Regions from separate parts of the Streptomyces sp. NPDC001604 genome, predicted to be linked through region 1. Evidence: riboswitches for the same ligand, from Rfam matches in the RefSeq annotation. Region 1 holds a riboswitch; each other region holds the start of a gene.
What was found. A riboswitch is a leader RNA that binds a small molecule or an ion and turns the genes downstream of it on or off. The one in region 1 is predicted to bind cyclic di-AMP.

Region 2: it holds a riboswitch for cyclic di-AMP, as region 1 does, so the genes downstream of both, ACFY1E_RS36875 (transglycosylase SLT domain-containing protein) here and ACFY1E_RS11470 (NlpC/P60 family protein) in region 1, are expected to answer to the same signal.
Region 3: it holds a riboswitch for cyclic di-AMP, as region 1 does, so the genes downstream of both, ACFY1E_RS29410 (C40 family peptidase) here and ACFY1E_RS11470 (NlpC/P60 family protein) in region 1, are expected to answer to the same signal.

The regions. Positions count from the first base shown of each region.
Region 1 covers NZ_JBIAUY010000003.1:433,333-436,595, forward strand. Annotated here, with positions in the region: gene ACFY1E_RS11460 (LysR family substrate-binding domain-containing protein) at 1-734, opposite strand, end outside; gene ACFY1E_RS11465 (DUF5997 family protein) at 793-1,197, shown strand; cyclic di-AMP (ydaO/yuaA leader) riboswitch at 1,389-1,562, shown strand; gene ACFY1E_RS11470 (NlpC/P60 family protein) at 1,619-3,016, shown strand; partial or broken gene ACFY1E_RS11475 (enolase C-terminal domain-like protein) at 3,119-3,263, shown strand, end outside.
Region 2 covers NZ_JBIAUY010000018.1:126,089-129,351, forward strand. Annotated here, with positions in the region: gene ACFY1E_RS36870 (HAD family hydrolase) at 1-637, shown strand, start outside; gene ACFY1E_RS36875 (transglycosylase SLT domain-containing protein) at 784-1,266, opposite strand; cyclic di-AMP (ydaO/yuaA leader) riboswitch at 1,271-1,440, opposite strand; gene ACFY1E_RS36880 (polyprenyl synthetase family protein) at 2,121-3,131, shown strand.
Region 3 covers NZ_JBIAUY010000012.1:166,731-169,993, forward strand. Annotated here, with positions in the region: gene ACFY1E_RS29400 (helix-turn-helix domain-containing protein) at 1-578, opposite strand, end outside; gene ACFY1E_RS29405 (ATP-binding protein) at 792-1,250, shown strand; gene ACFY1E_RS29410 (C40 family peptidase) at 1,352-1,825, opposite strand; cyclic di-AMP (ydaO/yuaA leader) riboswitch at 1,829-2,040, opposite strand; gene ACFY1E_RS29415 (hypothetical protein) at 2,379-2,687, opposite strand; gene ACFY1E_RS29420 (ATP-dependent Clp protease proteolytic subunit) at 2,695-3,263, opposite strand, start outside.

The sequences.
Region 1 (3,263 bases):
CCGGCCCTCGGGTTGCGCCCCGCCGACTTCCCAGCCGTTTTTCCGGTCGTCTTCGCCGCGGCGGACTTGCGCCGGGCGCCGGTCGTATCGCCCGCCCTGCCCTTCGATTCCGGTGTCGCCGCCTTGCGGCCGCGGGAGCTGTTGACCGTGCGACCGCGGACGATTCCGATGAAATCCTCGACCAGGTCGGTGGTGGCCTCCTCGGGCCACGCCAGGGCGACGCTCGACTCGGGGCCGTCCACCAGCGGCCGGTACGTGAGGTCCTTGCGGTGGTACAGACGGGCCAGGGACTGGGGGACGACCAGGAGGCCGACGCCCGCCGCGACGAGTTCCACGGCGTCCTCGGTGGTGGCAGGGCGCTCGAAGGCGGGCTCACCCGGCGGCCGGTCCCAGTCGAAGACGTCGTCGAGGGGGTGGAAGAGGACCTCTTCCGCGAGGTCCGCCACGGTCACCTCGTCCGCCGCCGTGATCACATGGTCCTTGGGCACGACGACGACCGTCGTCTCGGTGTAGAGGGGGATCGCGCTGAAGAACGCACGGTCGACCGGCAGCCGTACGAGTCCCGCGTCGGCCCCGCCGGCGCGCAGCACGTCGGGTGCCTCGGCAGCCGGTACGGCGAGGAGGTTCAGCGGGATGTCGGGCAGGCGCTCGTTCCAGATCCGCACCCACTTGGCGGGCGTCGCTCCCGGGACGTACGCAAGCCGGAACGCCTGGGATTCTTCCGAGCCTGTCACCAGGCCAGGCTACCGGCCGTGGTCGGAGGGCTCGAACATGCTCGATACCCTGGACGGCATGAAGTCGCACCAGAGCACCCAGACGATGAAGCCCGCGACCGCGGCGAAGAAGCTGGGTGTGTACCTCGAGGCCACCCCCGCCGAGTTCCGGGGGGGTGTCGTCTCACGAGCCGAGCTCGACCAGCTCCAGGCCGAGCCGCCCGAGTGGCTGCGCGAGCTGCGCGCCAATGGCCCGCACCCGCGTCCGGTGGTCGCGGCGAAGCTGGGTGTCTCCATCGCGGGTCTCGCCCGCGGCGGGATCACCGAGGCGCTCACCACCGAGCAGATCGAGGCCCTGAAGCAGGAACAGCCCGAGTGGCTGCAGAAGGAGCGCGCCACTCAGGCGGAGGTCCGCAAGGAGACGGCGCGCATCAAGAAGCGCAACGCCGAGCGTGAGGCTCGCAGCGAGGGCCCGCGGGCCTGACGCGGCCCGTTCGCGACGGACGGTCGCCGTCCGGATCCACTGTGTGCACAACACACGGATCTGACGGTGCGTCACGACGAAGGTCACAAAAGCGTATCGGACATTCCGGCCTCCAACCTTCACACGAGCCGCACAAGTTGGCTAGCGTTGCTTCAGGCCGCACGAGTTCCTCCGGCGAACCCCGCCGGGACGCGCGGCCTCCGCCGAATCCGGTGCGCCCCCGTGGCAGCCGGAACCGGGGACCCAACCGAACGACGGGGTGAATCGGCCAACTGCCCGCCAGGGCAGGGGCCGTAGGGCATGCCTTCCGGAACCGACCGCCCGAACCCGACAGCTAACTCGGTAGGCGGAGTACGGAAGGAGTACGGCTCCCATGGCGCCGGATCGACCATCGCGCACCGGAGGTCTCGGCCTTCCCGGCATGCGCAACTCCGCTCTCGCGACCGCGGCCCTCACCTCGGTGGCCCTGTTCTCGCAGACCGCCGACGCCGCGCCGTCGACCGGTGACGAGGGCCCCAGCCGCGAAGCCGTCAGGCAGCGGGTGAGCAGCCTCTACGACCAGGCCGAGTCCGACACCGGCAACTACAACTTCACCCGGGCCCAGCTGCTGGGAGCGCGGCCGCCCGCCGCCCCGGCACGCGAGCGCGGCCGCTCGGATCCGGCACTCGACTCGGTGTCCCGGCGGTGGTTCGACGGAGCGCGTGCGTCCCTGGGCCCGACGGTTCCCGCTGTGCTGCCGGCCGACCGTATGCCGGCTCGCCAGGCCGAGCCCCGGCGCCCGGCGGACAGCCGCAGTACCGCCCCGGAGCCGGCGACGACCGCCCGGTCCGTGCCCGAGCTGCCCTCCGCGGAGTCCCGCCGTCCGGTCGCCGAGCTGACCGCCGGCCCCACGGCCGTGCTCCCCGCCGTCCCGCAGCCCCGCCAGGAGGCCGCCCCCGCGCTGCCGGCGGCGGCACCCGAGTCCAGGCAGACCTCCCTGCGCAGGTCCAAGGAGCAGAACCAGCGCAAGATCGCGGCGGCCAGCGAACTGCTGTACCGGTACACCGCCCGGCAGACCTCCGCACCACGCCCGGCTGTCGAGGCCGTGCCGGCCCAGCTGCCCTGGCAGGACCAGACGCAACAGACCCGCCCGGCGGCCGAGGAAGCGTGGCGGCAGCAGCCGACGGTCCTCGACACGGGCCTGCCGCCGGCCGGGGCACAGCTGATGCAGCCGTCCGTCCTCGACACCGGCGTACCCGCGGTGGAGCAGTGGCGCATGCAGCCTTCCGTGCTCGACACGGGTGCACCCGCGACGCAGGAGTGGCCTATGCAGCCTTCCGTGCTGGACACGGGCGTACCCGCCGTGGAGGAATGGCGCACCCAGCCGTCCGCGCTCGACACCCGCATACCCCAGGCCGGGGGTTGGACCGTGCAGCCGTCCGTCCTCGACACGGGTGTGCCCGCCGCCGTCACGCCCACCGCCACCAAGGCCGACAGGGCGATCGACTTCGCCCGTGCACAGATCGGCAGGCCGTGCCTGTGGGGTGCGGTCGGGCCGGAGTCGTACGACAACGCCGGGCTGACCCAGGCCGCCTGGCGGGCCGCCGGGGTCACCCTGCCCCGCACCACGTACGAGCAGGCGGGCGCCGGCACGGTGATTCCCCTGGCCGAGAGCCGCCCCGGAGACCTGATCTTCTTCAACGACAACTTCAGCCATGTCGGCATCTACACCGGCAACGGCCTGATGATTCACGCGCCCGGCCCGGGTGCTGTCATCCGCGAGGACCCGGTCCACTACGCAGGCGAAGCCGCGGTCCGTATCGCCGTACGCCCCGTGTGACACCAACCGCACGATGAGCAAGGAGGTGGCCGCCGACGGAAGTCGGCGGCCACCTCCTTGCTCGCCACAGGCGCTCCGCAGCGTCCGGTGATGCAGGCACGCGAGCAGGCCCGGTTGATGCAACAGCGGTACGGGTTCCGGTCGTTCCAGCTCAAGGAGGCGTCTTCCCGCCGGGGAGGGGATCGCGGCGATCAGGGCGCTGGCGGAGGCCTTTTCCGATCAGCCTTTGCGGCTGGACCCCAACACG
Region 2 (3,263 bases), on a different contig from region 1:
GGTCTACGACGTGGGCGCGGACCGTCTGCTGTGGTCCGTCACCCTGGACCGGGAGCTGGCCGAGACCGCCCTCGGCAAGATCGAGGCCGAGGTGGGCCAGGTGTACGCGGCTGTCGACCAGGACGGTGTGGAGGGACTCACGCTCATCGAACCGGGCTATCTGATGCCGCATCCGACGCTGCCGGCGGTCCGCGTCGACCGGCGCGACGACCTGTGGTGCGAACCCATCAGCAAGGTGCTGCTGCGCCATCCCGCCCTGTCCGACGACGAGTTGGCGGCGACGGCGCGCTCGGTGGTGGGTTCGCTGGCCACCGTCACCATGTCGGGACCGGGGACCGTCGAACTCCAGCCATGCGGCATCACCAAGGCGACGGGCCTCGCACTGGCCGCCGCGCACCTGGGACTCGGCCCCGAGCAGACGATCGCCTTCGGTGACATGCCCAACGACATCCCCATGTTCGACTGGGCCGCCCACGGCGTCGCCATGGCCAATGCCCACCCCGAACTCAAGGCGGTGGCCGACGAGATCACCCTGTCGAACGAGGACGACGGCATCGCCGTCGTCCTCGAGCGAATGTTCTTCGAGTTCGGGGAGCTCGATGAGCTCCATGAACTCGGAGAGCTGGAGGAGCTCTGAGCGGCCTCAGCGAAGTCCGCTACGTTACGGCAGCGCTCCTTCAGGGGCGCGGGGCTGTATTGACTTGCGGCTCCGCCGCGGGGCGCGACCAGCCACGAAGGCGCCGCAGCCGACGAACGGCCGATCGCGGCACTCCCACGGAGTGCTCAGTACGCACCGAACACGTTGTCGATCGACCCGTACCGCGCGGCGGCGTACTTGCAGGCGGCCGTGATGTTCGCGATCGGGTCGAAGGGGTTCATCGCCGTGCCGGGCACATGGTAGGCGAGGAACGTCGGGTCGATGACCTGCAGCAGTCCCTTGGACGGGGTGCCGGCGACCGCGTTCGAGTCCCAGTTGTTGATGGCGGCCGGGTCGCCCGAGGACTCGCGGATGATGTTGCGGTAAATGCCGTTGTACGTCCCGGGGATACCGTTCTGCTTCATGACCTGGAGGGCGCCCCGGATCCAGCCGTCGAGGTTGTCGGCGTAGCCCATCGACTTCACGTTGGCGACGGTCGGGGTGGCCGCGGACGCGCTGTTCGCCCCGATGAGCGGGAGGGCGAGAACGGCGGCGCCGGTACCGGTGACGGCGAGCTTGCGGGCGAGGCGGTTGCTTCTGGGACGGCGGTGCTGACCTGTTGCAGGCATGGCGGGATCCTCTCCGTCGCCTGCGAGGTGAGCTGTCGGGTTCGGGCGGGGAGATGCCCGGCCGCGCAGCCGTACGGCCACGCGACTTCACCCCTAGCCGGCCCGGGACGATGCCCGGTCCGGCGGCCTACCTGGTTCCCCCGCTCCTGCCGTGCGAGTCAGTTGGTCGATGGTCGTGTCCGGGCGGCGGCAGGATTCGGCGTCCACCCGACAGGCCGGGAACGTATGCGAGAGCACATGGCGGGAACAAGGGTCGGCCTCACAGATCACGCCTGTTGACCTTGCTCTGAGGCTTATGGGGCACTTGATCCTTTGCGGTTGCCAAGTCTCAACTCGCGTACGGGAGAGGGGAACCGGCGAGAGGGCAGCGCTTGTCGGCCCGTACTGCCGTGTGAGTCAAGTCACCGGCATTCGCAAGAGTGGCAAATAGGGCAATGGCCCCAACTCGTGGTCAACCAGCCGCCCATCGCCTCATTGGGGGGCGAAAGCGGAACCTGGCGTGTGGTGCACGTCGTTGTCATGGCGGTCGCCCGTCGAGCACCCCGTGCCGGGATCCGGAGGTCCTCGTGAGTCGTTTCCTGAGGGAAGGGCACTCGGGCGTACCGACTCGTACGGACGCACCGGGGGACACGCCGAGAGGCGCGCCGGCCGACACCCCGATAGACAAGTCGATGGATATCCGTTCTTATCGGTTGATCGAAAACATACCGGTCGTGATCCGATACCGCCCAGGCTGGACGGGTGGGCGGCATCGGTGATCGAAAGGTGACCGGATACGCTGACTTGAGTGATGTCAGCGACCTATCGACAAACCGTGTAACCGCCAGTAGACACCAGCAGACAGGAGACCCCTCGTGACCGTCGTCGGGCCGTTCGGGCTGAGCGTGCGGGACCAGGCTCTGGAAGCCGATGTCCAGGCCGGATTGGCGGCCGTCGAGGAAGGTTTGCTCGAAGCCACCAAGAGTGAGGTGCCCTTCATCACGGAGGCCGCCCAGCACCTGGTGCGGGCGGGCGGGAAGCGGTTCCGCCCGCTGCTCGTGATGCTCGCCGCCCAGTTCGGCGACCCGTATGCACCGGGGGTCGTGCCCTCGGCCGTGGTGGTGGAGCTGACCCATCTGGCGACGCTGTACCACGACGACGTGATGGACGAGGCCGCCGTGCGGCGCGGCGTCGACAGCGCCAACACCCGCTGGGGCAACTCGGTGGCGGTCCTCACCGGCGACTTCCTGTTCGCGCGCGCCTCGCACATCCTCGCCGACCTCGGGCCCGAGGCGGTCCGGGTGCAGGCCGAGGCGTTCGAGCGCCTGGTCACCGGGCAGATCCTGGAGACGGCGGGGCCGCAGGACGGCCGGGATCCGGTCGACCACTACCTGGACGTGCTGGGCGGCAAGACGGGCTCGCTGGTGGCCGTGTCGTGCCGCTTCGGGGCGATGATGTCGGGCGCCGACGAGACGGTCGTGGACGTGCTCACGCAGTACGGGGAGCGGCTCGGAGTCGCCTTCCAGCTGGCGGACGACGTACTGGACATCGCCTCCGAGTCGCGCGAGTCCGGCAAGACCCCGGGCACCGACCTCCGCGAGGGGGTCCCCACGCTTCCGGTGCTGCGGCTGCGGGAGCGGGCGGCCCGGCTGGGGCTTGCCGAGGACATCGCCCTGTGCGAGCTGCTGGACTCCGACCTGAGCGACGACGCGCGGCACGCCGAGGCGCTCGCCGGACTCCGGGCGCACCCGGCGCTGGAGCAGGCGCGCCGGGACACGGTGCGCTACGCGGAGGACGCGCGAGCGGCGCTGGCTCCGCTGCCGGAGTGCGATGCGAAGCTCGCGCTGATGGAGATGTGTGACGCCGTGGTGCATCGGGCCGGCTGAGCTGCCGTTCGAGCGGGCTCTGACCTGCACTCCAAGCGATGTGGCGTACGTCACACATCTGGACTGAGTCCAGAATGAGATCGCTTCCGTAGTCATCCTCAGAAGGCCGACGCAGGGGGTGTCGGCCCGTCT
Region 3 (3,263 bases), on a different contig from region 1:
AGCTGCTGCTCCATGACGTCGGGTCCGCCGATCTCCCGGCGTAGTACCGCCTCGTCCAGTACCGCGCTCAGCTCCAGCGGCGGGTCCGAACGCAGCACGTCCTGCCTGGCCAGCCGCACCTCGACCAGGGCGTCGAGCCGTTCGTCGTCCAGTCCGCCGACCGCTGCCCGGGTCACCGCTCGTGCGTAAGCGGGCGTCTGCAGAAGGCCGGGTACGACAGACGTCTCCAGCGTGCTCATCGCTCTCGCCTGGGACTCCAGACTGATGAAATCGCGGTAGGTCGGCGGCAGTACGCCACGATAGGCGTGCCACCAGTGATGCCGGCCGCCTCCCTCGTCGGAGCCCGCCAACACCAGCAGCAATTCACGGAGTTGGGCGTCCGACACGGCGTAGGCGTCCAGGAGTAACCGAACATCGGCCGGTTTCACCCCGCTGGCGCCGGTCTCGATCCGGCTCACCTTCGACTGGTGCCAGCCGACGAGCCGGGCGGCCTCACCACTGGTGAGCCCCGCGCTCGTGCGCAGCGCACGCAGTTCGGCGCCCAGCTTACGGCGGCGCACCGCGGGACCGTGTTGCATGCGCTTCTCCTTACTCCTTCCGTGCCACCCAAATACGGTCTCCCGTCGCAGAGTTCACCGCTTTGAGCGACAGATATATGCATATCTTGGTGGATCGCCACCCGTGACGGGCGCGGTAATGGCAGTCTGGCGACGAAGCACCAGTCCGGGACCGTACTCGAACCAACCGCTCCGTGTCGGACTCCGGTCCCGTGGGAAAGGGACGACCGCGCCATGGCAGACCATTTGGAAGCATCCGTCACTCTGCCGAGCGATCCCGCCTCGGTCTCCGCGGCCCGCGGCTTCGTGGTCACCACGCTGGCCGAGTGGGGACTGCCTGCGGACACGGAGGCCGCCGAGACCATCCGCCTCATCGTCTCCGAACTCGCCACCAACTCGGTACAGCACACCTTCGGTCAGTCACCCACCTTCACGGTGGACATCGAACTCCACCGTGACGAGCAGCTCCGCATCGGTGTCACCGACAGCCACCCCCGCTTCCCCAAGCGCCTGCCCGCCGCCGTGCAGCAGGACAACGGCCGGGGCATGGTGATCATCCGCTGGCTGGCCGCCGAATGCGGTGGCCGACTGCATGTCCGCCCCACCCGTGAGGGCGGCAAGACGGTCACCATCGAGCTCCCGTGGACCGTACCGGCCCAGCCGGTGCCGGCAGCGGGGCAGCAGGAGCCGTAGTCGCTCAACCGTGCCGCGCAACCGCGCCGGGGCGCTCTGGTGCCGCGTAATGCCCCGCGGGGGCGGCGGCGTGTCAGGTTGCCGTCGCCCCCGCGGGAGAGTCAGCTGACCCGGCCGTACCAGACGCTGGACGTCCAGATCTTCTGCAGCTTTACGACGTCCCCGGTCTTCGGGGCGTGCCAGATCTTCCCCTTCCCGGCGTAGATGCCGACGTGGTAGACGTTGGAGCCCGAGTGGAAGAACACCAGGTCTCCGGCCTTCCGGCTCTTCGCGGAGATGTGCCTGGTCTTGTTGTACTGCTGGGCCGCCGTACGGGGCAGGGTCTTGCCCGCCTTCTTGAACGAGTACAGCGTGAGCCCGGAGCAGTCGAACCGGCGCGGTCCCGAGGCGCCCCACTTGTACGGGGAACCCTTTTTGGAAGCCGCGATCTGAAGTGCCTTCGTCGCCATGGTGGCTGCCGAGGCGTCGGAGGCGACACCCGGGACCACGATGGAGCCGCCCACTGCGGCGATGGTGAGGGCCGAGGCCGTACCGGCCCGGACCATCAGCGACGGGACACGATTGAGCGCAGTCATGCGCAACCCTTCGTCAGCCGCCTGTGAAGGATGACCTGTCGGATTCGGGCTGGCGAAGTTGCCCGGCCGCTGACGCGGCTTCACCCCAAGGGCTGCTCGACCCGGTCATGGCGTGACCGTTCCGGCGACCCGTCTTGCTTGGGTCCTCCACTCCTGCCGATCCACTCCTGTCGACCGGTCATCCGGGCGGCGGCAGGACTCGGCGTCCGCCCGGATCGCCCCGCCGCTGCGGCGGGGGCTTGTCGTCAGACAGGGATCTTCACCCATACAAGTCCGAAAATCCCAATGGAACCGGGGGTTTGTGTCGTTACTCACCACTCACCCGTTCGGGTGGACACCCCTGTGTTCGAGGGAGCGTTGAGGCCCCCGAGGAGGCTCGGACCAGCACCGGAGCACCGGAAACCGCCCTCGGGGCAGGCGCGTTGCGCAACCCTGACGGTCGCGAAAAAGGAGCCGCGACTACGCCGAATGGGGGTACCTCATTTGGTCCGTTTGAACTCCGGTCCGGACGTTGCGCCCACAGGACGGAAGGTCCGGACCGGTTGTACGTGCGTCAACTTTCGGACTGCGGCGGCACCGTGACCCGGGCGGTGCGCCGCTCCCCGTCGAGCACCCGAAGGGCGCGTCCCAGTGTCGGGGCGTGCAGTTCGGTCTCGCCCCGCTGGTGCATCAGCGCCAGGGCGTCGCGCAGCAGGGCCGCCTTGCTCACCAGCGCCTGCGCCGCCCGCAGCCCGCGATACGTGTCGCCGGGCTGCGCCGGATTGATGCGGCCGAGCAGGTCGACCACGTCGAGGTAACGGTCGATCAACTCGCCCTCGGCGCGGGTGAGGGCGGGCAGCGGCGGAAGTTCGGGTGGGAGCACCGGCCGCTCACCGCCCGGTGGGCGGGGCGAGGGTGGCCTTGCGGCTGGGGATGATCCGGTCCACCAGGCCGTACTCCACGGCTTCTTGGGCGTTCAGGATCTTGTCCCGCTCGATGTCCGCCGCGACTTGCTCCGGGCTGCGTCCCGTGTGCCGTACGAGCATCTGCTCCAGCCGGGCCCGCATCCGGCCCAACTCCTCGGCCTGGATGGCCAGATCGCTGGTCTGTCCCTCGATGGGCTCGGCCAGGAGCGGCTGGTGGATCACCATGCGCGCGCCCGGCAGCGCGAACCGCTTGCCGGGCGTGCCCGCCCCGAGCAGCACCGCGGCGGACGAGCCGGCCTGCCCCAGGCAGATCGTCTCCACGTCGCAGCCGACGTACTGCATCGTGTCGTAGATCGCCGACATGGCGGTGAACGAGCCGCCGGGGGAGTTGATGTAGAGCGAGATGTCCTGGTCCGGCGCCTGGTACTCGAGGTGCATGAACTGGGCCATCACATCGTTCGCCGAGGTGTCGTCGATCGGCGTCCCGAGAAAGACGATCCGCTCCTCCAGCAGCTTGGAGTACGGATCCATCG